3 regions of the Telluria sp. BA11 genome follow, and region 3 is predicted to be linked to each of the others. Evidence: predicted binding sites of a transcription regulator. Region 3 holds the regulator's gene; each other region holds the start of a gene.

Region 1 (7,117 bases), 640 kb from region 3:
TCGCGGTCAGGGCCGCATTCGTGCCCAGGCCCGTCGACTGCAGGATGATCGGGGTGAAGTACATGAAGGCATTGACGCCCGTGAACTGCGCCATGAAGCCAAGGCCGATGCCGAGCCACAGCAGTTTCCTGATCCATGGCGTGCCCAGCACTGCGGACCAGCCGGCCTGCTCGTGCTCGATCTGGTTCAGCCTGGTCATGTCGGCCATCTCGGTCTCGATCTGCTTGTCGCTTGAGCGGATCTGCTGCAACACGGCGCGCGCTTCATCCATCCGGTTCTTGCTGGCCAGCCAGCGCGGCGACGGCGGCACGAACATCATCCCCACACCCAGCAGCAAGGCGGGCACGGCGGCGATGGCGAGCATGTAGCGCCAGACATCCGGCGAATTCGAATAATGTGCCAGCACCGCATTGAGCACATAGGCGATCAACTGGCCGGTCACGATCATCAGCTCGTTCTGCGTGACCAGTCTGGCGCGCCTGCTGGGTCCAGCCATCTCGGCAATGAACACCGGCACGGTGGAGGACGCGCCACCCACAGCCAGGCCAAGCACGAAACGCATCGCGACCATAACCTCGACCGATGGCGCAAGGGTCGTGCCGAGCGCGCCGATCATGAACACCAGCGACAGCCAGATCAGCGTCATGCGACGACCGAATTTGTCCGACAGCGTGCCTGCCATCAGCGACCCCACGGCAGCGCCGAACACGAGCGCGGACGTCACGATGCCTTCGGTCAGTGGGGTCAAGCCGAGGCCGCCCTGCGATGGCGGCGCGCTCATGAACGGCAGCGCGCCGGAAATCACACCGGTGTCGTAGCCGAACGCGAGCGCGCCCATCGTCGCGACGATGGCGACCTTGAAGACGAAGCGGCTTTCCTTGGTATCGGGCGGCGCTGGCGCGTCTGCCGGGGGGACTGCTGAAGACATACGGATCCTTTGTTGGACATGGACAGGATAGGGAAACAGCGGGCCCATGTCGTCACCGTCCGGGCGACGGCGGCGTTGACAAACGCACGGAGACATTACCCATCACGGCATATTACTTGGCAAAGGATAAAGAACTGCAGATGACACGACTGTTCGATAACAAACATATTAGTGAATGTTTGCTACTGACAAAAAAACAACCGTGTTGTCGATATTGAATCGAGATCAGTTGTCAGGCCAAACATGCCGGAAGGCATTAATAGAAGCTAACTAGCTGATTTTGTTCATGGTTTTAGGCTATCCACAAGAATTGTGGATAACTGTGTGGACAAGCGCCACTTGACAAGCCACAAAGCCAGACGGGATGCGGGTTTCAACAAATTGCCCGTTCGAGAGGCAAAATTTTGTTCCAATAAAATCAACCACTTGCACGTGCACCACATGGGAGCAACAAGTTTATATGCGGTCCACTCCTACAAAAGCGTGACATGGGGGATAAGTGGCCAACGTCGCGTGATTTGCCGTCATTTCCAGGCGCTGCGGGCCCGGTCACGCACGAGCATGCGGACGCTGTCAGGCATGGGCGTGCGCAGCTCGCGCTTGTCGGCGCTCAGCCACGCCGATTCTTCGAAATGCTTGAGCATCACGGGCGTGACGAAGCGCGAACGCGTCGCATACACATGGCGATCGCCCATGTTGGATTGCTGCTTGATGAAGAAGCGGTTGGGCACGATCAGGTGCAGGTTGTCGCGGGCCCGGGTCATGGCCACATACAATAAACGACGCTCTTCCTCGATATCGTCCTGGTTGCCAGTGGCCATGTCCGACGGTATGCAACCGTCGACCACATTGAGCACATGCACCGATTTCCACTCTTGCCCTTTGCTCGAGTGGATGGTGGACAGGATCACGTAATCGTCGTCGAGCAGTGGCGGGCCGGCGCGGTCGCTCGTTGCTTCGGGCGGGTCGAGCGTGATCTCGGCCAGGAAACTCTCGCGGTTGGCATGGCCACCCGACAGGGCGACAAGCTGGTCGAGGTCGAGTGCGCGCACCTGGAAATCGTCGTGCAGGCGCTCCAGGTGCGGCGCGTACCAGTCGCGCGCCAGTTCCAGGTCTTGCGGCCAGCGCAGGCCAGGGGTGCGCAGGCGCGCATACAGCGCGCAGAACGCCTGCCACTCGACGCTGCTGCGCGCCGGCACGGGGAACGCCGCCAGCGTGGCGGCGACTTCGCTGCTCTCGCCCACCGCGTCCAGCACGCGGGTGGCAGTCGCCTGGCCGATCCCGGGAATCAGTTGCAGCACGCGAAACCCGGCCAGCCGCCCGCTCGGGTTCTGGGCAAAGCGCAGCAGCGCCAGCACATCCTTGATATGCGAGGCCTCCAGGAATTTCAGGCCGCCGAACTTGACGAACGGGACGTTGCGCCGCATGAGCTCGAGTTCGAGCGCGGCACTGTGGCTGGCCGCCCGAAACAGCACCGCCTGCGACTTGAGCGGCACACCTTCCTCGCGCTGCTCGAGGATGCGGCTGCAGACCCAGCGCGCCTGCTCGGCTTCGTCGGGAATCAGGACCAGCTGCGGCTTGATGGCCGATGCCTTGTCGGTCCAGAGGGTCTTGGCGTGGCGCTCGAGCGCCGCGCCAATGACGGCGTTGGACGCGTCCAGGATCGGCTGCGTCGACCGGTAATTGCGCTCGAGCGTGATCAGGTGCGCCGGCTGCGTGAACTGGCCCGCAAAATCGAGGATGTTGCGCACGGTGGCACCGCGAAATCCATAGATGGACTGGGCGTCGTCGCCGACCACCATCACGCCCCTGCCATCGGGCTTCATGCCGGTGATGATCGCGGCCTGCAGGCGGTTGGTGTCCTGGTACTCGTCGACCAGGACGTGGTCGAACCAGCTGCCCAGCTCGGCCCCCAGCACCGGGTCGGCGGCCATCTCGGCCCAGAACAGCAGCAGGTCGTCGTAGTCGAGCACATTCTGTTCTTGCTTGGCATCGACATACGCGCCAAACAGCGTCTTGAGCTGGGCTTCCCATTCGGCGCACCACGGGAAATAGGCTTGCAATACCTGATCCAGCGGATCGCGGCTGTTGACCACCCGCGAATAGATCGACAGGCAGGTGCCTTTCATGGGGAAGCGTTTTTCGGTGCGCGACAGGCCGATCTCGTGGCGCACCATGCCCATCAGGTCCTCGGCGTCGCCCCGGTCGTGGATCGTGAATTGCGGATCGAGCCCGATGCGCCCGGCAAATTCGCGCAGCAGGCGTGCGCCGATGCTGTGAAAGGTGCCGGCCCAGGGCAGCGCCACCGGCGCCTGGGTCCGGGCAGCCGCGCCCCGGCCAAGCAGGCGGTGCAGGACGCCGCTGGCGCGCTGGCTCATCTCGCCGGCGGCGCGGCGCGAAAACGTCAGCAGCAGGATGCGCTGCGGATCGGCGCCGGCCCCGATCAGGCGCGCCACGCGGTGCGCCAGGGTATTGGTCTTGCCCGACCCGGCGCCAGCCACCACCAGCAGCGGACGCGGCGTGGCCACGCCGATGTCATGCTCGACCGCGGCGCGCTGCTCTGGATTCAGGCTGGCGAACGGGTCCTCATTGGCAGGCTCGGCGGTAGCGGTGGTCATGGTGTGGCAGACGGAGAAAGCGATACTGTACATTTATCCAGTACCAAACCACAAGCGCTAAATCGCCTGACCGCGCCCTGCCCGCGCCTGACCTCGGGCGCGAATTACCGTCCCAGCGCCAGGCCATGAAAAATAAAACTGTTTTGGATATCCACAAAGTCTGTGAATAACTATGTGGAAAAGCGGGGGCTTGACACGCTGGACATGGCCTGCGGGGCGGCTTTCAACAATTTGCCTATTGGGAAGGCAACGACGGTGACAACTGCAAATTAGCCCCTGACAAAGGTGCCGGCACCCTTGACAGCGCCGTACCCCTGTGCGGATTACGCCAGTGCGCGGCGCCGTTCGGGCTCAAGCAAAACACGCTCGATGACCTTCGGCCGCACACCGTTGGACTTCAGGTATTCGACCGCCGGGACGACGCCGAGTTCGCACAAGGTGGCAATGCCACGCGTGACGACATCGCGCTGGTCGGCATTCGATCGCAACTCGGACACGCTGGCAGCGCGTGGATGGATGTCTTGCGCGTGCAGTGATTTCATCGCTGAACTCCGGTGATGGTGGATGCGTCATGCACCACGATTATTGGCGAACCAAATGCAAAGTCAATGGCAAACCTGTATCAGTTCGCGAATACCATGTCATGCCGAGCGCGAGCACGGCGCAACAGCGATAATGATGGGATGAGCCCCTCGCCCCTTCCCTCCCCAAGCGCGCCGCCCTCCGCAGCGCACCCGGTGCCGGCCTCGTGCACCGACCTGTTCATCTCGTTCACGCTGATCGCCCTGCAGGGCTTTGGCGGTGTGCTGGCCGTGATCCAGCGCGAAATGGTCGAGCGCAAACGTTGGCTGAGCAATGAAGAATTCATCGAGGAATGGTCGGTCGCGCAGATCCTGCCCGGGCCGAACGTGTGCAACCTGGCGCTGATGATCGGCCAGCGCCATTTCGGCCTGGCCGGCGCGATGAGCGCATTGGCCGGCTTGCTGGCGGCGCCGCTGGTCGTGGTGCTGGCGCTCGCCCTTGTGTACGCCCGCTTCGCCGATGTGCCACAGGTCCAGGGCGCGCTGCGCGGCATGGCGGCCGTCGCCGCAGGCCTGGTGGCGGCCACCGGCCTGAAGATGTCGGCCGCATTGGGCAAGAACGTGCTGCCGCTCGTCGTCTGCGTACTCATCGCCGCGGTCGCCTTCGTGCTGCTGGCCTGGGTGCGGGTGCCACTGGCGGCCGTCGTGTTGGGACTCGGCGGCCTGGGCTGCGTACTGGCCTGGCGCAGGCTCACCCCATGAGCGCGCCGCAACTCGTCTTCACCTGGACCGACTGGGTCAGCCTGTTTACGCACTTTCTGGGGTTGTCGCTGATGTCGCTCGGTGGCGCCATCTCGACCACGTCCGAGATGCAGCGCTACCTGGTCGAGCGTCAGGGCTGGCTGACGCCGGCGCAATTCGGCGACTCGGTCGCGCTGGCGCAATCGTCGCCCGGGCCGAACGTGCTGTTCGTCGCGCTACTGGGGTGGAACGTCGGCCTGAACAACGGCAGCACGATGGCTGCGCTCTGCGGCGTGGTCATCGCGATGATCGGCATCATGCTGCCGTCGACCGTGTTTACGTATCAGGTGGCCCAGTGGGCGCATCGCAATCGTGGACGGCGGGCCGTGCGCGCCTTCAAGCAGGGCATGGCCCCACTCGTCATTGCGATGCTGCTGTCAACCGCCTGGCTGCTGGCCTCGGGCGGCGCTAGCGGTCCGGATCACTGGCCACTGTGGCTGCTGTCGGCGGCCAGCTGCATCATTATCTGGCGCACCCGCCTGCACCTGCTGTGGATGCTGGCGGCCGGCGCCGCGCTCGGCGCGCTTGGACTGCTGTAGTTGGCATGTAGTTGGCATGTAGTTGGCATGCCTTCGCAGGACGCGGCATACTGGCCGCATCTTTCACTGTCCCCCACATGACGATGTCCGAACTCCTGAACCAACATGCCTGCTTCGGCGGCGAGCAGCGTTTCTACCAGCACGATTCCAGCGCCATCGGCTTGCCGATGAAGTTTTCGGTGTACCTGCCGCCCGAGTCCAGCGGCAAGAAACTGCCGGTGCTGTTCTACCTGGCCGGCCTGACCTGTACCGAAGAAACGTTCATGACCAAGGCGGGTGCGCAGCGCGTGGCGAGCGAACTGGGCATCATCCTGGTGGCGCCTGACACCAGTCCGCGTGGCGCCAACGTGCCGGGCGAAACCGACAGCTGGGACTTCGGCGCCGGCGCCGGCTTCTACCTTGACGCCACCGAAGCGCCATGGTCGACCCATTACCGCATGCACAGCTACCTGCTCGAACTGCATGCGCTGGTGCTCGATCTGCTGCCGGCGGATCCGGCGCGCGTTGGCATCTTTGGCCATTCGATGGGCGGCCACGGCGCGCTCGTCATGGCGCTGCGCCACCCTGAACTGTTCCGCTCGGTGTCAGCGTTTGCGCCCATCGCCGCGCCGAGCCGCTGCCCATGGGGTGTCAAAGCCTTTGGCGGCTACCTGGGCCCGGATGAAAGCACCTGGCAGCAATATGACGCCAGTGCGCTGATGGCGCAGCAGGAAACGGCGCCCTTCCCGGACGGTATCCTGATTGACCAGGGCCTGGCCGACAAGTTCCTGCCCGAGCAGTTGCGGCCGGAAGCCTTCGAAGGCGCCTGCGCCCGCATCGGCCAGCCGCTCACGCTGCGCCGCCAGCCAGGCTATGACCATGGCTACTACTTCATCTCGACGTTCGTCGAAGACCATCTGCGTTTCCACGCACGTCAGCTCGGCTGATTCATGACGGCTTCAGCCCGGCTGAAGCCGTTTTACCGCACGTTCCCCTCCCCGCTCTCCCGCTTCCGTCGTCAGTTCCGCTCGCCTGCGCCCTATCCGCAATGATTGCTGTCTGATAACTGCAACAAAACTCGTCATTCTTCAGATCGTCTTCACGCAAGTGACAATCACCATAGTCACAAAGTTTCCACAAGGATACAATACTTTCTCAAAATCCCCACCTGCATCCCCATCTGCATCCCCATCGTTACCGCGCGGCTCGCCAGGATGCACGTCCCCACTTCACGTTCGTCAAACACGTCAATAAAAAGATGAAACTCAGCTTCCGCACCAAACTTTACTTGCCACTCGTTCTCAGCTGGTTGTGCCTGTCAGTGATGGCGATTCTCCATGTCTACGAAAGTAACGCCCAGCGTCTCGAGGAACGTAAAATCGCGCTCAGATTTGCGACCGATGTCGGCATGTCCACCGTCAAGGAATACGCGGAATTGGCGTCATCTGGGGCGATGACCGTCGCGGAAGCACAGCAGCAAGCCCTCAAACGTCTGAAGTCCATGCGTTACGGGAAGGATGGCTATTACACGGTCGTCGATTCGACCCCGAAAATGCTGATGCACCCGGTCAAGGCGGAGCTGATCGGCAAAGACCTCAGCGACTTCAAGGATACCAACGGCACCTACTTGTACCGTGACGTGGCGGCCATTGCCAAAGCCAGCGGAGAAGGCTGGGTTGAATACGTCTGGCCCAAGCCAGGCAACCCGGACCAGCAGCAGGTGTTTCCGAA
Region 2 (7,117 bases), 920 kb from region 3:
GGCTGATGAAGCTGGCCGCCGAGATCCAGTCGGCCGCCGTTGCCATGCCGTTGAACATGGCCGGCACGCGCCGGCCGGCGACGTAGTATTCGGTGACGTTCGAGGTGCGGCAGATCACGCCGATGATCGCGTACAGCGCGATCGTGGCGAACATGAACAGGTAGCCGATCCACAGGCGCGGCATGCCTTCCTGCTCGAGCAGGGCGAGGGCCGCCAGGAATATGGCGAAGGCGCCGGTATACGACAGGTAGTAGCGCGAGAGCTTCCTGAAATAGCCGTGCTTCACAACCGGCGTAGGGTTCGTGCTCATGGGCGCGGCGCCAGTGCGGCGTGGTAATCGCGGTCGAGCCGGCGCATGCGCCAGGCGTAGATGGCAATGATCGTCAGCGACACGAGTGCGGCGCCCTGCGCGGCCATGTAGAACGACAGCGGCCAGCCGAACACCTCGAAGCGCGCCAGCTCGCGCGCGAAGAACACGGTGCCGAAACCCGTGACGAGCCAGACGGCCAGCAACAGCAGCGACATGCGCCGCGTGCGGTGCCAGTGGATCGCGCGGGCGTGTTCCAGGCGCGCACGTGCCATTGTGTCGGAGGTCGGTTCAGGGATGGAATCAGTCGGCATGGTCGGGTTCACCCACAGGCGGTGGGAAGGTCAGGCGAAACAGGCTGCCAGGAAAGCGTGGGGACACGCTGCGTGGATTGTTGAAGATGTCGATGTCGGCGCCGTGCTGCTGCGCGATTTCGCGCACGATCGCCAGCCCCAGGCCACTGCCCTGGGTATTGCTGCCCAGGATGCGGTAGAAGCGTTCGAACACGTGCAGGCGCTCGGTCGGCGCGATGCCGGGGCCGGTGTCTTCGACTTCGAGCAGCGCGTGTTCGCCGCTGCTGCGCACGCGCACCGTCACGCTGCCGCCAGCGGGCGTATAGCGCAGCGCATTGTCGATCAGGTTCGACAGCATCTCGCGCAGCATCAGGGGCTGGCCGGCGATCATCACCCGCTCGTCGTCATTGGCGGGCGGCTCGAAACCCAGGTCGATCTGGTGGGCGAACGACGCCTGCACCCAGTCCTGCACGGTCTCGCGCGCCACCGCAGCCAGGTCGATCTCGTCGAACGCCAGGCCCGCCTGCGGCTGGTTCTCGGCGCGCGCCAGGGCCAGCAACTGGTTGATCAGGCGTGTGGCTGATTCGGAGCTCTTGGCCAGCTGCTCGAGCGAGCGGTGGATCTCGGCCGGATCGACTTCGCGCAGGGCCAGTTCAGACTGCATGCGCATGCCGGCCAGCGGCGTCTTCATCTGGTGCGCGGCGTCGGCGATGAAGCGTTTCTGCATCTCCACCGTCTTGCCCAGGCGCTCGAGCATGTCGTTGAACGAGCCGACCAGCGGCGAGATTTCTTCGGGCACCTGGCGCGGATCGATCGGCGACAGATCGTCCTGCGGCCGCGCGCGAATACGCTGCTGCAGCTCGGCCAGCGGACTCAGGCCGCGCGAAAGCGCGAACCAGACCAGTGCCAGGATCACCGGCAGGATGATGAACTGGGGCAGGATCACGCCCTTGATGATTTCATTGGCCAGGTGCGCGCGCTTGTCGAGCGTTTCGGCCACCTGCACCAGTGCCAGCGACGGCGTCGGTGATGCCGTGCGCTCGTGCAGCGGATCGAGATTCACATACGCGTAGGCCACGCGGATCGGCGTGCCGTGGATCGTGTCGTTGCGAAATTCGACCGTGCCGCTGCGGGCCGGCTCGCCAGCGCGGTTGGCGCGCGGACGCGGCAGGTCGCGGTCGCCGTCGAGGTGTTCGCCAGCCGGGCCGGCCAGCAGGTAATACACGCTGTCGACGTCGTCGGCGCGCAGGATGTCGCGTCCGGCCGTGCGCAGCTGGCCGACCGTCTTGCCGTCCACGGTGCGGATCTGCTGGCCCAGCACCGTGACCCGGTCTTCGAGCGCGTCGTCGAACGGTTGATTGGCGATCGATTTCGCCACCAGATAGGTGATCGCGATGCTCATCGGCCACAGGAGCAGCAGCGGCGCGAGCATCCAGTCGAGGATTTCCCCGAACAGCGAGTGACGGATGTTTTCGTCCGGCTCGGGGTTGGGTGGAACGTAGAGCGGCTCGAACTGTTGCTGCTGCTGCGGCTGCTGCTGCGCGGGCTCGGGCGTGAAGCCGGCGTTCACTTGTCGGCGGCGGAGGTGGCGATGCGGGCGTCGTTCGCGGCCGCAGCGGCTGCGGCGGCCGCGCTGGCCTCGGAGAATTTCTCGAGGCAATAGCCCAGGCCGCGCACGGTGGCGATGCGCACGCCGCCGACCTCGATCTTCTTGCGCAGGCGGTGCACGTACACCTCGATGGCATTGTTGGAAACTTCTTCGCCCCATTCGCACAGGTGGTCGACCAATTGTTCCTTGGAGACGAGGCGCCCGGTGCGCGCCAGCAGCACTTCGAGCAGGCCCAGCTCGCGCGCCGACAGGTCGAGCATCTGGTCGTTGATGTAGGCGCTGCGGCCAACCTGATCGTAGACCAGCGGGCCATGGCGCACGACGGCCGCGCCGCCACCAGCGCCGCGCCGGGTCAGCGCCCGCACGCGCGCTTCGAGCTCGGACAGCGCGAACGGCTTGGCCATGTAGTCGTCGGCGCCCAGGTCGAGACCCTCGACGCGCTGCTCGACCGAGTCGGCCGCAGTCAGGATCAATACGGGCAGCAGCGAGGCGCGGGCGCGCAGGCGGCGCAGCACTTCGAGTCCGGACATCTTCGGCAGGCCCAGGTCGAGAATGAGCAGATCGAACTCCTGCGTGGACAGGGCAGTATCGGCATCCTGGCCGTTCTTGACACAATCGATGGCATAGCCGGACTGGCGCAGGGAGCGCGTCAGGCCATCGGCAAGTACGCTATCATCTTCGGCAAGCAGAATTCGCATGGGGCACCTCTTATTGACGTTGTCGCTTGTTCATCGAACACGCGTGATCGAACCGGTTCTCATTGTGTTGGATTTACCGCCACAATGCGAGTCCCGAGCGATTGTTGGTAAGATAACCACGTCTTTTCGCTTGCAAAAACCACTGGATTTTTATACAGTACTGGCTCTTGAAGTGCGCGTGACCGCCCACACCTTGCCTACTCCACGACAGAAAGTACACCATGGACGACAAAAAAACCGCATTGAACGCCGCTGATAAGGGCAAGGCGCTGGCTGCCGCCCTGGCGCAGATTGAAAAGCAGTTCGGCAAGGGCTCGGTGATGCGCATGGATGCGAACACGCCGGTCGAAGAAGTACAAACGGTCTCCACCGGCTCGCTGGGCCTGGACATCGCGCTGGGCGTTGGCGGCCTGCCGCGCGGCCGTATCGTCGAGATCTACGGTCCTGAATCGTCGGGTAAAACCACCCTGACGCTGCAAACCATCGCCCAGATGCAAAAGCTGGGTGGCACCTGCGCGTTCATCGACGCCGAGCACGCACTCGACGTCACCTACGCGCAAAAGCTGGGCATCAACCTGAGCGAACTGCTGATCTCGCAGCCGGATACCGGCGAGCAGGCGCTTGAAATCACCGACGCGCTGGTGCGCTCGGGCAGTGTCGACCTGGTCGTCATCGACTCGGTCGCGGCCCTGACGCCACGCGCCGAAATCGAAGGCGACATGGGTGACTCGTTGCCCGGCCTGCAGGCGCGCCTGATGTCGCAAGCGCTGCGCAAGCTCACCGGCTCGATCAACCGCACCAACACCCTGGTCATTTTCATCAACCAGATCCGCATGAAGATCGGTGTCATGTTCGGCAGCCCTGAAACCACCACCGGTGGTAACGCGCTGAAGTTCTACGCATCGGTGCGCCTGGACATCCGTCGTACCGGCTCGATCAAGTCGGGTGACGAAGTGATCGGTAACGAAACCAAGGTCAAGGTCGTCAAGAACAAGATCGCCCCGCCATTCAAGGAAGCGCACTTCGACATTCTTTATGGAGAAGGCACGTCCCGTGAAGGCGAAATTCTGGATCTCGGCGCAGATAACAAAATCGTCGAGAAGTCGGGCTCGTGGTACAGCTACAACGGCGAGCGTATCGGTCAGGGTAAAGACAACGCGCGTCAGTTCCTGCGTGACCGTCCAGCCCTGGCGCGCGAGATTGAAAACAAGGTCCGTACCGCCTTGGGTGTGCGTGAGCTGCCACCGACGATCGGTGGCGACGACAAGCCGAAGCTGCAGGCGGTTGGTGAATAATCAGCCGGGCGCAGGGCGCGGTGGCAGCAGCTTGCCACCGGCGCCTGGCGCCATGCTGATGGGCTGACGTTCCCCATGCGAGCACCCGAACTGAGTCTCAAGGGCCGCGCGCTGCGCTATCTGTCGCAGCGAGAGCACAGCCGCTTCGAATTGCGCCGCAAGCTGTCCAAGTATGCGGAAGAGGGGGATGACGTCGATGCCCTGCTCGATTTTCTTGAAAAAAATAACTGGTTGTCGCAGGAACGCTTTGCCGAATCCCTGGTCAACCGTAAAGCGAGCCGTTATGGCGACAGTCGCGTGATGGCCGAATTGAAAAGTCATGGATTAACGGGCGAGGCCCTGGTCGATATCAAGGCCGGGCTGTCCGACAGCGAGACCGCGCGTGCGGTCGAAGTCTGGCAACGCAAATTCGGCACGGTTGCCGAGGATGCCGCGGCGCGCGCCAAGCAGATGCGATTCCTGCTGCAGCGTGGCTTTTCCCAGCGCGCGGCACGGGCGGCGATGCAGGGCGCGCCCGACGACGACGAGTTTCCCGACTAATTAATGTTCTCGTGATCGCTTGCAGTCACGAGGTACAACTCGATGCTGCCCCAGGCGTCAGCGTGGAGCGTCATCCCCGATATGCGAACGCATATTCCTCAACGGGCGATGGCGCTGCACGCTGGCGCTTTTTTACGTTGGCAGTACTCAGAAAAAAATCCCATATCTCCCATTCATGACATGAATGGCGACCACCACCGGCTGTCCTTCATGCGCATACCATATGCGTCAAACACGCTGTCAAGCGCCTGCCAAGTCCGGGCATCGTCGTCGACGTTGGCCGTGATGTCCCCTTTTAGCGATGCGCCGGGCGGGACGCTGTGCTAAACTTTAGGGGTTTAAGCAGCGCCGCATGAGCGGTTGTTGCCGCAGAAGCTGCGGTGACGTGCACTAGCACACCGGCTGCATCACTAACCGCCGTCTCGACGGCACTGGTATTTATGCCTTTGTCTCTTCCCGTATCGCGCTCGCTCCGGCATACGCGCGCCATCACAGTCGATGCCTATGCGCGCGACGATGGCATGTGGGATCTTGATGCCAGCATCCGCGATGTGAAAACGCGTACTGTTGAACTTGCTTCCGGCGAACGGCCCGGCGGCACGCCAGTGCACGACCTGAAGCTGCGCGTCACGATCGACCGCGACCTGAACATCGTCGATGCCGAAGCCGCATCCGATGCCGTCCCGTATCCGGGCTTTTGCGATACCATCGGCCCTGCCTACAAGAAGTTGATCGGGCTCTCGCTCGTGAACCATTTCCGGTTGCATCTGAAAGACCGCCTGTCCGGCGTGCTCGGCTGCACCCATCTGACCGAACTGGCCCAGGTGCTGCCCACTGCAGCGCTGCAAGCCTTTGCTGACGACACCGTCGATGCCCCAGGCGGGCAAGGCGTCACGTCATCCGACCGTCCATTTGAGCTCGACCGTTGCCATGCCTTGCGCAGCGACGGCCCCGCCGTGGCCAAATATTACCCGCGCTGGTCCATCAAGGCAGTGTCGGGTTAAGTCGTCGTTTGTTTTTTCTGTAGTTCAACCGTTTCTAATTCAGTAATAGATAGAAGGGAAGCCAGCATGAAGATCCATGAGTATCAGGGCAAAGAAATCCTCCGAAAATTCGGGGTGACCGTTCCGCGCGGCATTCCGTGCATGTCGGTTGAAGAGGCTGTCAAAGCTGCTGAAGAACTGGGTGGTCCGGTCTGGGTCGTCAAGGCACAGATCCACGCTGGTGGCCGTGGCAAGGGCGGCGGCGTCAAGGTCGCCAAATCGCTCGAGCAGGTCAAGGAATACGCTGACCAGATCATGGGCATGCAGCTGATCACGCACCAGACCAGCCCGGAAGGCCAGAAAGTCCGTCGCCTGATGGTCGAAGAAGGCGCCGACATCAAACAAGAACTGTATGTCTCGCTCGTCACCGACCGCGTCAGCCAGAAAGTCGTGCTGATGGCCTCGTCGGAAGGCGGCATGGACATCGAAGAAGTCGCGCACAGCAACCCGGAAAAAATCCACAACGTCATCATCGACCCAAAAGTCGGCCTGACCGATGAGCAGGCTGATGACGTCGCCGCCAAGATCGGTGTGCCAGCCGGCTCGATCGCCGACGCACGCGCGAACCTGCAGGGCCTGTACAAAGCCTACTGGGAAACCGATGCATCGCTGGCCGAAATCAACCCGCTGATCGTCACCGGCAGCGGCAAGATCATCGCCCTGGACGCCAAATTCAACTTCGACGCGAACGCCCTGTATCGCCGTCCTGAAATCGTCGCTTACCGCGATCTGGACGAAGAAGATCCAGCTGAAGTCGAAGCATCGAAATTCGACCTGGCCTACATCTCGCTTGACGGCAACATCGGCTGCCTGGTGAACGGCGCCGGCCTCGCCATGGCCACCATGGACACCATCAAGCTGTTCGGCGGCGAGCCGGCCAACTTCCTCGACGTCGGCGGTGGCGCCACGGCTGAGAAAGTGACCGAAGCGTTCAAGATCATGCTGAAGAACCCTGACCTGAAAGCAATCCTGGTCAACATCTTCGGCGGCATCATGCGTTGCGACGTCATCGCCGAAGGCGTGATCGCTGCATCGAAAGCCGTTTCGCTGCAAGTGCCGCTGGTCGTGCGCATGAAGGGCACCAACGAAGACCTGGGCAAGAAGATGCTGGCCGAATCGGGCCTGCCAATCATCGCCGCAGACACGATGGAAGACGCAGCCAAGTCGGTCGTCGCCGCTGCTGCCGGTCAAGCCTAATTGCTAAGGAAATAAAAAAATGTCGATTCTGATCAACAAAGATACCAAAGTAGTCACCCAGGGCATCACCGGCAAGACCGGTCAGTTCCACACCCGCATGTGCCGTGAGTACGCAAACGGCAAGGAAGCATTCGT
Region 3 (7,117 bases):
ATGTACAACTGGGCGTCGTTCATCTTCTGGATGGCGTGCGTCAGGCGTGGCCAATCCTCGTCGTTCAGGCGGCCCGTACGCAGGCGGTGCTGGTCGAGCTGGCCGACCGAACCCAGCATACGCATGGCCAGCTGGGTGCCACCCATCTCCATCGAGAAGATCGCCACCGGCAGACCGGCCTCGATCGCGACGTTCTCGCCGATATTGACGGAGAACGCGGTCTTGCCCATCGACGGACGGCCGGCAACGATGACGAGGTCGCCCGGCTGCAGGCCCGACGTCATGCGGTCGAGGTCGATGAAGCCGGTGGGCACACCGGTAATTTCGCCCTGGTTCTCGCGGCTGTAGAGCTCGTCGATACGCTCGACGACCTGCGTCAGCAGCGGCTGGATCGGATTCCAGCCCTGCTGGCCGCGCGAGCCGGATTCGGCAATCGCAAAGATCTTGGACTCGGCTTCGTCGAGCATCTGCTTGACTTCCTTGCCCTGCGGGTTGAACGCATTGCCCGAGATTTCATCGGCCACGGTGATCAGCTTGCGCAGGATGCCGCGGTCGCGCACGATCTCGGCGTAGCGCCGGATATTCGCAGCGGACGGCGTGTTCTGCGCCATCGCGTTCAGGTATTGCAGGCCGCCCACGTCATCGGCCTTGCCGAGCTGGTTGCAGGCTTCGTAGACGGTGATCACGTCGGCCGGTTTGCCGCCGTTGATCAGGCGCACCATCTGTTCGAAGATGATGCGGTGGTCGTAGCGGTAGAAGTCTTCCGCGTTCATGAAGTCGGCGATACGGTCCCACGCGGCGTTATCGCGCAGCAGGCCGCCAATGACGGATTGCTCGGCTTCGATGGAGTGCGGGGGGATGCGCAGGGCGTCGAGTTGCGGATCTGGAGATGCTGCGTTCATGGGCGGGATTATACCTTTTCCAGTCCTGTGACTGACATGGTTGGAAAGCCGAAAAGCAAAAAAGCCGGGCGAACCCGGCTTTTTCAGAACTGCGTGCTCAGCACATGTACAGCGTGTGCTTAGGCAGCTTCGCCCACAACGGCGACGGTGATTTCCGACACGACGTCGGTGTGCAGAGCGACTGCAACCGGGAATTCGCCGGTGGTTTTCAGCGGGCCGGTCGGCAGGCGCACTTGCGACTTCTCGACAGCGAAACCTTGCTTGGTCAGCGCTTCGGCGATGTCGAAGTTGGTGACCGAACCGAACAGACGGCCATCAACGCCGGCCTTCTGGCCGATGGTGACGGTCATGCCGCTCAGCTTGTCGCCTTCGGCCTGGGCAGCCGACAGCTTTTCAGCTGCTGCTTTTTCCAGTTCAGCGCGCTTGGCTTCGAACTCGGCGACGGCGCCGGCGGTAGCGCGGCGGGCCATCTTTTGTGGGATCAGGAAGTTACGTGCGTAACCGTCCTTGACCTTGACGACGTCGCCCAGGTTGCCGACGTTGACTACTTTTTCCAACAGAATGATTTGCATAGTGATCTCCAGATGTCTGACTGTCGTGACCGACGATTAACCGTGGTGCAGGTCGGTGTACGGCAGCAGCGCAAGGTAGCGTGCGCGCTTGATCGCGGTGTCGACCTGACGCTGGTAGTGCGCCTTGGTGCCGGTCAGACGTGCTGGCATGATCTTGCCGTTTTCCTGGACGAAGTCCTTCAGGGTGTCGACGTCCTTGTAGTCCACCTGCTCAACGCCAGCGGCGGTGAAGCGGCAGAATTTCTTGCGCTTGAACAGCGGGTTTTGCTGTTTGCGCTTCTCTTTGAGTTTCGCTTTGTTTTTGTCGAACTTTTTACCGAATGCCATTTGAGGCTCCTGTATCTAAATTGCCGGGTTAAGCGGCACTGAAATCAATGATGTGAAACACCAGGGCTTTGCTGTTGCGATTTTTCCGTGCAAGAAATCCGTTGAACCTGTAGCTGGCGCCCAATTCGGCGCTGGCAAACCTGCCCGAAATCTCACCCGCGGCGAACGCGGGGACCTCGAACGCGACCGACCTTTCGACTCCGGCCTCTTCCTGCTGCGATTCGTGCATCAGGACGGCTGAAACAATTGGCACACCGGCCGGGGTGTAACGCAGTACGTCGCGCTCGGCGATGGTCGCCATGAGCTGGAGGTGGTTTGCGTTATGCACCCGGTGTTACTGGTTACTACGAATAACTGGGAAAAACTTAAGCAGCAGCAGGCGCTGGCGCAGCGGCTGGAGCGGCTGCTGGCGCAGCGGCTTCGGCACGGTGGCTCTTGGCTGCGTCTTCGCGCTGTACCGATTTCATCATCGGCGACGGTGCGGTTTCAGCTTTTTTCAGCTTGACGGTCAGGTGACGCAGAACCGCATCATTGAACTTGAATGCAGTTTCCAGCTCGACCAGGGTCTCGTTGTCGCATTCGATGTTCAGGCAGATGTAGTGTGCTTTTGGCAGCTTCTGGATCTGGTATGCCATCTGGCGGCGGCCCCAGTCTTCAACGCGATGGATGTTACCGCCGCGGCTGGTCACCGTGGTCTTGTAACGCTCGATCATCGCCGGGACTTGTTCGCTCTGGTCCGGATGGACGATAAACACGATTTCATAATGACGCATGCATTACTCCTTGAGGACGTTTAACAAATGCCCACCTCGGCGTCAAGACGAGTGTGGGAAGGGAAAGCCGGCAATTATAACCCGAATATCGGTGACTTGGAAACCCCCGAAGATGCGATGTCGCCTCGTTAAGCGCTGCAACTGGCATATCTGACTCGACAATTCCACGGTTTTGACGGCTGTTTGCACCATGAATCGCGATTTTCACGATATTTTTTGCGTTTCCCCTTGCGCGCGCGAGAATACTGTACAAAAATACAGGTTACATACATAACCGGTTGCTGTAACACATTTATGCTAAAGCTCACTGCACGGCAAGAACAGATCCTGAACCTGATCAAGGAAGCGATCGAGAACACCGGTTTCCCCCCAACCCGGGCTGAAATCGCTTCTGAATTGGGTTTCCGCTCGGCCAATGCGGCTGAAGAACATCTGCAAGCACTGGCGCGCAAGGGCGCCATCGAAATTTCGCCGGGCACATCGCGCGGCATCCGCCTGATCGGCGCGAGCGTCGAAGCGATCCCGATGCCGCCGCCGTCGTTCATGTCGCTGCCGCTGGTCGGGCGCGTCGCGGCGGGCAATCCGATCCTGGCGCAAGAGCACGTCGAAGCCACCTACAACGTCGACGCGGCCATGTTCGCGGCGCGGCCAGATTTTCTGCTGAAGGTCAAAGGCTGGTCGATGCGCGACGCTGGCATCATGGATGGCGACTTTTTGGCGGTCAAGAAAATCGACAGTGCCAAGAACGGGCAGATCGTGGTTGCGCGCCTGGGCGACGAAGTCACGGTCAAGCGCTATCGCAAGACGGGTGACCTGGTCGAACTGCTGCCAGAAAACCCCGACTTCGACATCATTGCCGTCTCGCCAGACGAAGAGTTCGCGCTCGAAGGTCTGGCTGTCGGCTTGATGCGTAGCTGGAACTGATGTAACGGCGCCGGCCTCCCCGGCCGGCGCCTGTTCTGCCCTGCCCTACTTAGTTCGACGCCTTCTTCACCACGGCATTGTGCTGGTTGATGAATGCCTCGGTGGCATTACGCCACGCTGCAAAATCCGCCAGGATCATCTTTGAATTGACCTTCGCGCCTTCCGCGATATTCTGCCGCACCTGTTCCAGGTAGGCTGCCGAGGCGTCCGCCTCCTGCTTGTTCATCAGCTTGGCGATATCGGCCGGAATCTTCTTCGTCAGCGGCGACTGCGCGTTCAGGTTCGTCACCATCTTGTTGTAGCAATCCTGCCAGCCGGTCACCAGCTTGTTGACGCGATCGATCTCGTCATTCACCTTCGACACGGCCGGAATGCGCGGCGACGGGCAGCGGTATTCGCCCGACTGCAAGTCGGCGCCGTCGTAGCCCTTGATCCAATAGTCGATCTCGGCGCGCTTCGTGACACGCTCTTCCATGACGACCAGCGATTGGGCCGCGACCTTGTTGCCTTTGGCGGCCGACTTTTCGAACAGCGCCTTGGCGGCCGCCTCATCGACGGTGCCCGCTTCACCATACCAGTACATCTGGCCCAGTTGCTGCTGCGCTTGCGCATTGCCGGCATTGGCCAGCTTGGTATACAGCTTGAGCGCGCCCGCGTAATCCTTCTTTTCGAACAGCGCATTGGCGTCTTCCAGCTCGCCCGCATAGGCGGCGCTGGCAATAGTCAGAGAAAGGCAGAGCAGAAAACGTTTCATGGGCATCCGAAGAAAATGACAAGCTGACGATGGGGCATCATAGCCCCCTTTTACAGCCGGACTCAACCGTAAAAATGACAAGGCCGGCATTGCGCCGGCCTTCTTTGCATGGCTTTACGCCGTGCTTACGCGTCCAGCGCCTGGCGGAAGTCTTCGACCAGGTCGTCGGTGTCCTCAATGCCCACCGACACGCGGATCAGCGACTCGGCGATGCCCATGCTGGCACGGCGCTCGGCGCCCATCTCGAAGAAGATCGTGTGCGCCACCGGGATGACCAGCGTGCGGTTGTCGCCCAGGTTCGAGGCAGGAATCGCCAGCTGCAGGCGGTTGAGGTAATCGAACGGATCGATGGACTCGTGCAGCTCGAAACTGAGCAGCGAACCGCCGGCGCGGAACAGCGACGTGACGATACCGTGCTGTGGATGCGACGCCAGGCCCGGGTAGTGGACCTTGGACACGCGCTCGTCCGCCTCCAGCATGGTGGCCAGCGCCAGTGCATTGGCGCAGGTACGGGTCATGCGCAGCGCCAATGTCTCGGCGCCAACGGCGATATGATGCGCCGCTTCCGGCCCGAGCGACGCGCCGAAGTCGCGCAGCGCTTTCGCACGCAGTTGCGCCATGCCCTGAGCGTGCGCCGGCTGCTTGCGAAAGTTCGGTGCGATGTTCGGATACGCGCTCCAGTCGAACAGACCGGTGTCGGTCAGCGCGCCGCCGAGCGCGATACCGTGACCGCCAATCGACTTGGTCAGCGAATTGACGACCAGCCCGGCGCCCACGCTTTTCGGGCGGAACAGCCATGGCGAGGTCATCGTGTTGTCGACCACGTACAGAATGCCCCGCTTTCGGCACAGCTCGCCGATGCGGGCCAGGTCCGCCACTTGCGTACGCGGATTGGCGATCGTCTCGACAAACACCATGCGCGTGTTCGGCGTCAAGGCTGCTTCGACCTGCGCCACGTCGGTCGCATCGACAAAGGCGACATCGACGCCCTGCCCCGCCACCGTCTGCCACAGGCTGTTGGTATTACCGAACAGGAAGCTCGACGAGACGATGGCGTCGCCCGCCTTCAGCAGCGCCTGGAACAGCGCGCCGATGGCCGCCATGCCGGTGCCGAAGCACAGCGTGGCGACGCCATCTTCCATCTTGCTGACCTTGTCCTCGAGCGCGCTGATGGTCGGATTGCCCTGGCGACCGTAACGGAAGCCCGGCTCCTTGCCCTGGAACACGGACGCCAGCTGACGCGCATCCGTGTAGCCGAACGCAACCGACGTGTGGATCGGCTTGTGCAGCGAACCGTGCTCGATCGGCTTGTGCCGGTCGTTGTGCAGGATCGTCGTGGTAAAGCCGTAGGTCTTTTTCTCGCTCATGCTTACTCGGCTGGAACGGCAGGGTTCAGATTCAGTTGGGTGCGGACCTGGTCTTCATCCTTGGCAGCAGGATTGTGACGCGCGGTTTCCTGGCGATCAAGGTATTCCGGGGTCACGTCGCCCGTCACGTAGATGCCGTCGAAGCACGACGCCTCGAAGTTCTTCAGTGCCGGATTGACATCCGAAATCGAACGCTTGAGGGCGTCGATGTCCTGGTAAATCACGCGGTCGGCCGTGATCTCGCGGCAGACTTCTTCGGTCGTGCGGCCGTAGGCGATCAGCTCGTCGCGGGTCGGCATGTCGATGCCGTACACGTTCGGGTACAGCACCGGTGGCGCGGCCGACGCGAAGTACACCTTGCGCGCGCCGGCTTCACGGGCCATCTGCACAATCTCGCGGCTGGTGGTGCCGCGCACGATCGAGTCGTCGACCAGCAGCACGTTCTTGTCCTTGAACTCGGAAGTGATGGCATTGAGCTTCTGGCGCACCGATTTCTTGCGCATGCCCTGGCCCGGCATGATGAAGGTGCGGCCGATGTAGCGGTTCTTGATGAAGCCTTCGCGGTATTCCACGCCCAGTTTCAGCGCCAGCTGGATGGCAGCCGGACGCGACGAATCGGGAATCGGCATGACGACGTCGATGTCTTCGACCGCGATTTCACTGAGCACCTTGTCGGCCAGGTATTCACCCATGCGCAGGCGCGTGGCGTAGACCGAGGCGCCGTCGATCACCGAGTCCGGGCGGGCCAGGTAGACGAATTCGAATGCGCACGGGTTGAGCGATGGATTTTCGGCGCACTGGCGCTCGGACAGCTTGCCATCGTTGGTGATGAAGACCGCTTCGCCCGGCGCAATGTCGCGCATGAAGCGAAAGCCCAGGCCCTCGAGGGCGACCGACTCGCTGGCCACCAGGTATTCGTTGCCGTTTTCGGTTTCGTTCACGCCCAGGCACAGCGGACGGATGCCGAACGGATCGCGGAAGGCCAGCATGCCGTGGCCGGCGATCTGTGCAACGACAGCGTAGGCGCCACGCACGCGGCGGTGCACGACAGCGACCGCCTTGAAGATCGCGTCGGCGTCGAGCGAGAAGCCATCGGCTGCTTCCTGGATTTCGTGGGCCAGCACGTTCAGCAGCACCTCGGAATCGGAATCGGTGTTGATGTGACGGCGGTCGTTGCGGAACAGCTCATCCCTGAGCTGGGCCTGGTTGGTCAGATTGCCGTTGTGCGCGAGCGTGATGCCGAATGGCGCGTTGACGTAGAACGGTTGCGCTTCTTCTTCGCTCGACGAACCGGCGGTCGGATAGCGGCAGTGGCCGATTCCGGTGTTGCCCTGCAGCGAACGCATGTTCCGGGTACGGAAAACGTCACGTACCAGGCCGTTGGCCTTGAACATCGAGAACATGCTGCTGTGATTGGTCGCAATGCCCGCAGCGTCCTGGCCGCGGTGCTGCAGCAGCAGCAATGCATCGTACAGAAGCTGGTTGACGGGAGACTGCG

Evidence for each region. The regulator LexA, encoded in region 3, represses DNA repair genes until DNA is damaged. The targets are predictions, from matches to a motif close to ACTGTATNNNNATACAGT.
Region 1: the regulator LexA is predicted to act here: its motif matches at 3,571-3,588, upstream of AC1MGT_RS02110 (ATP-dependent helicase).
Region 2: the regulator LexA is predicted to act here: its motif matches at 3,049-3,066, upstream of recA (recombinase RecA).

The regions. Positions count from the first base shown of each region.
Region 1 is NZ_CM155275.1:496,131-503,247, forward strand. It holds gene AC1MGT_RS02105 (sugar porter family MFS transporter) at 1-928, opposite strand, end outside; gene AC1MGT_RS02110 (ATP-dependent helicase) at 1,453-3,546, opposite strand; gene AC1MGT_RS02115 (hypothetical protein) at 3,870-4,088, opposite strand; gene AC1MGT_RS02120 (chromate transporter) at 4,230-4,829, shown strand; gene AC1MGT_RS02125 (chromate transporter) at 4,826-5,407, shown strand; gene fghA (S-formylglutathione hydrolase) at 5,491-6,333, shown strand; gene AC1MGT_RS02135 (methyl-accepting chemotaxis protein) at 6,711-7,117, shown strand, end outside.
Region 2 is NZ_CM155275.1:2,058,013-2,065,129, reverse strand. It holds gene AC1MGT_RS09025 (sodium:solute symporter family protein) at 1-310, opposite strand, end outside; gene AC1MGT_RS09020 (DUF4212 domain-containing protein) at 307-621, opposite strand; gene AC1MGT_RS09015 (sensor histidine kinase) at 611-2,170, opposite strand; gene AC1MGT_RS09010 (response regulator) at 2,167-2,907, opposite strand; gene recA (recombinase RecA) at 3,129-4,202, shown strand; gene recX (recombination regulator RecX) at 4,278-4,742, shown strand; gene AC1MGT_RS08995 (DUF2889 domain-containing protein) at 5,183-5,746, shown strand; gene sucC (ADP-forming succinate--CoA ligase subunit beta) at 5,813-6,982, shown strand; gene sucD (succinate--CoA ligase subunit alpha) at 7,002-7,117, shown strand, end outside.
Region 3 is NZ_CM155275.1:1,136,204-1,143,320, forward strand. It holds gene AC1MGT_RS04985 (replicative DNA helicase) at 1-902, opposite strand, end outside; gene rplI (50S ribosomal protein L9) at 1,022-1,474, opposite strand; gene rpsR (30S ribosomal protein S18) at 1,511-1,801, opposite strand; gene priB (primosomal replication protein N) at 1,830-2,129, opposite strand; gene rpsF (30S ribosomal protein S6) at 2,167-2,574, opposite strand; gene lexA (transcriptional repressor LexA) at 2,869-3,498, shown strand; gene AC1MGT_RS05015 (tetratricopeptide repeat protein) at 3,548-4,252, opposite strand; gene AC1MGT_RS05020 (cystathionine gamma-synthase family protein) at 4,378-5,619, opposite strand; gene purF (amidophosphoribosyltransferase) at 5,622-7,117, opposite strand, start outside.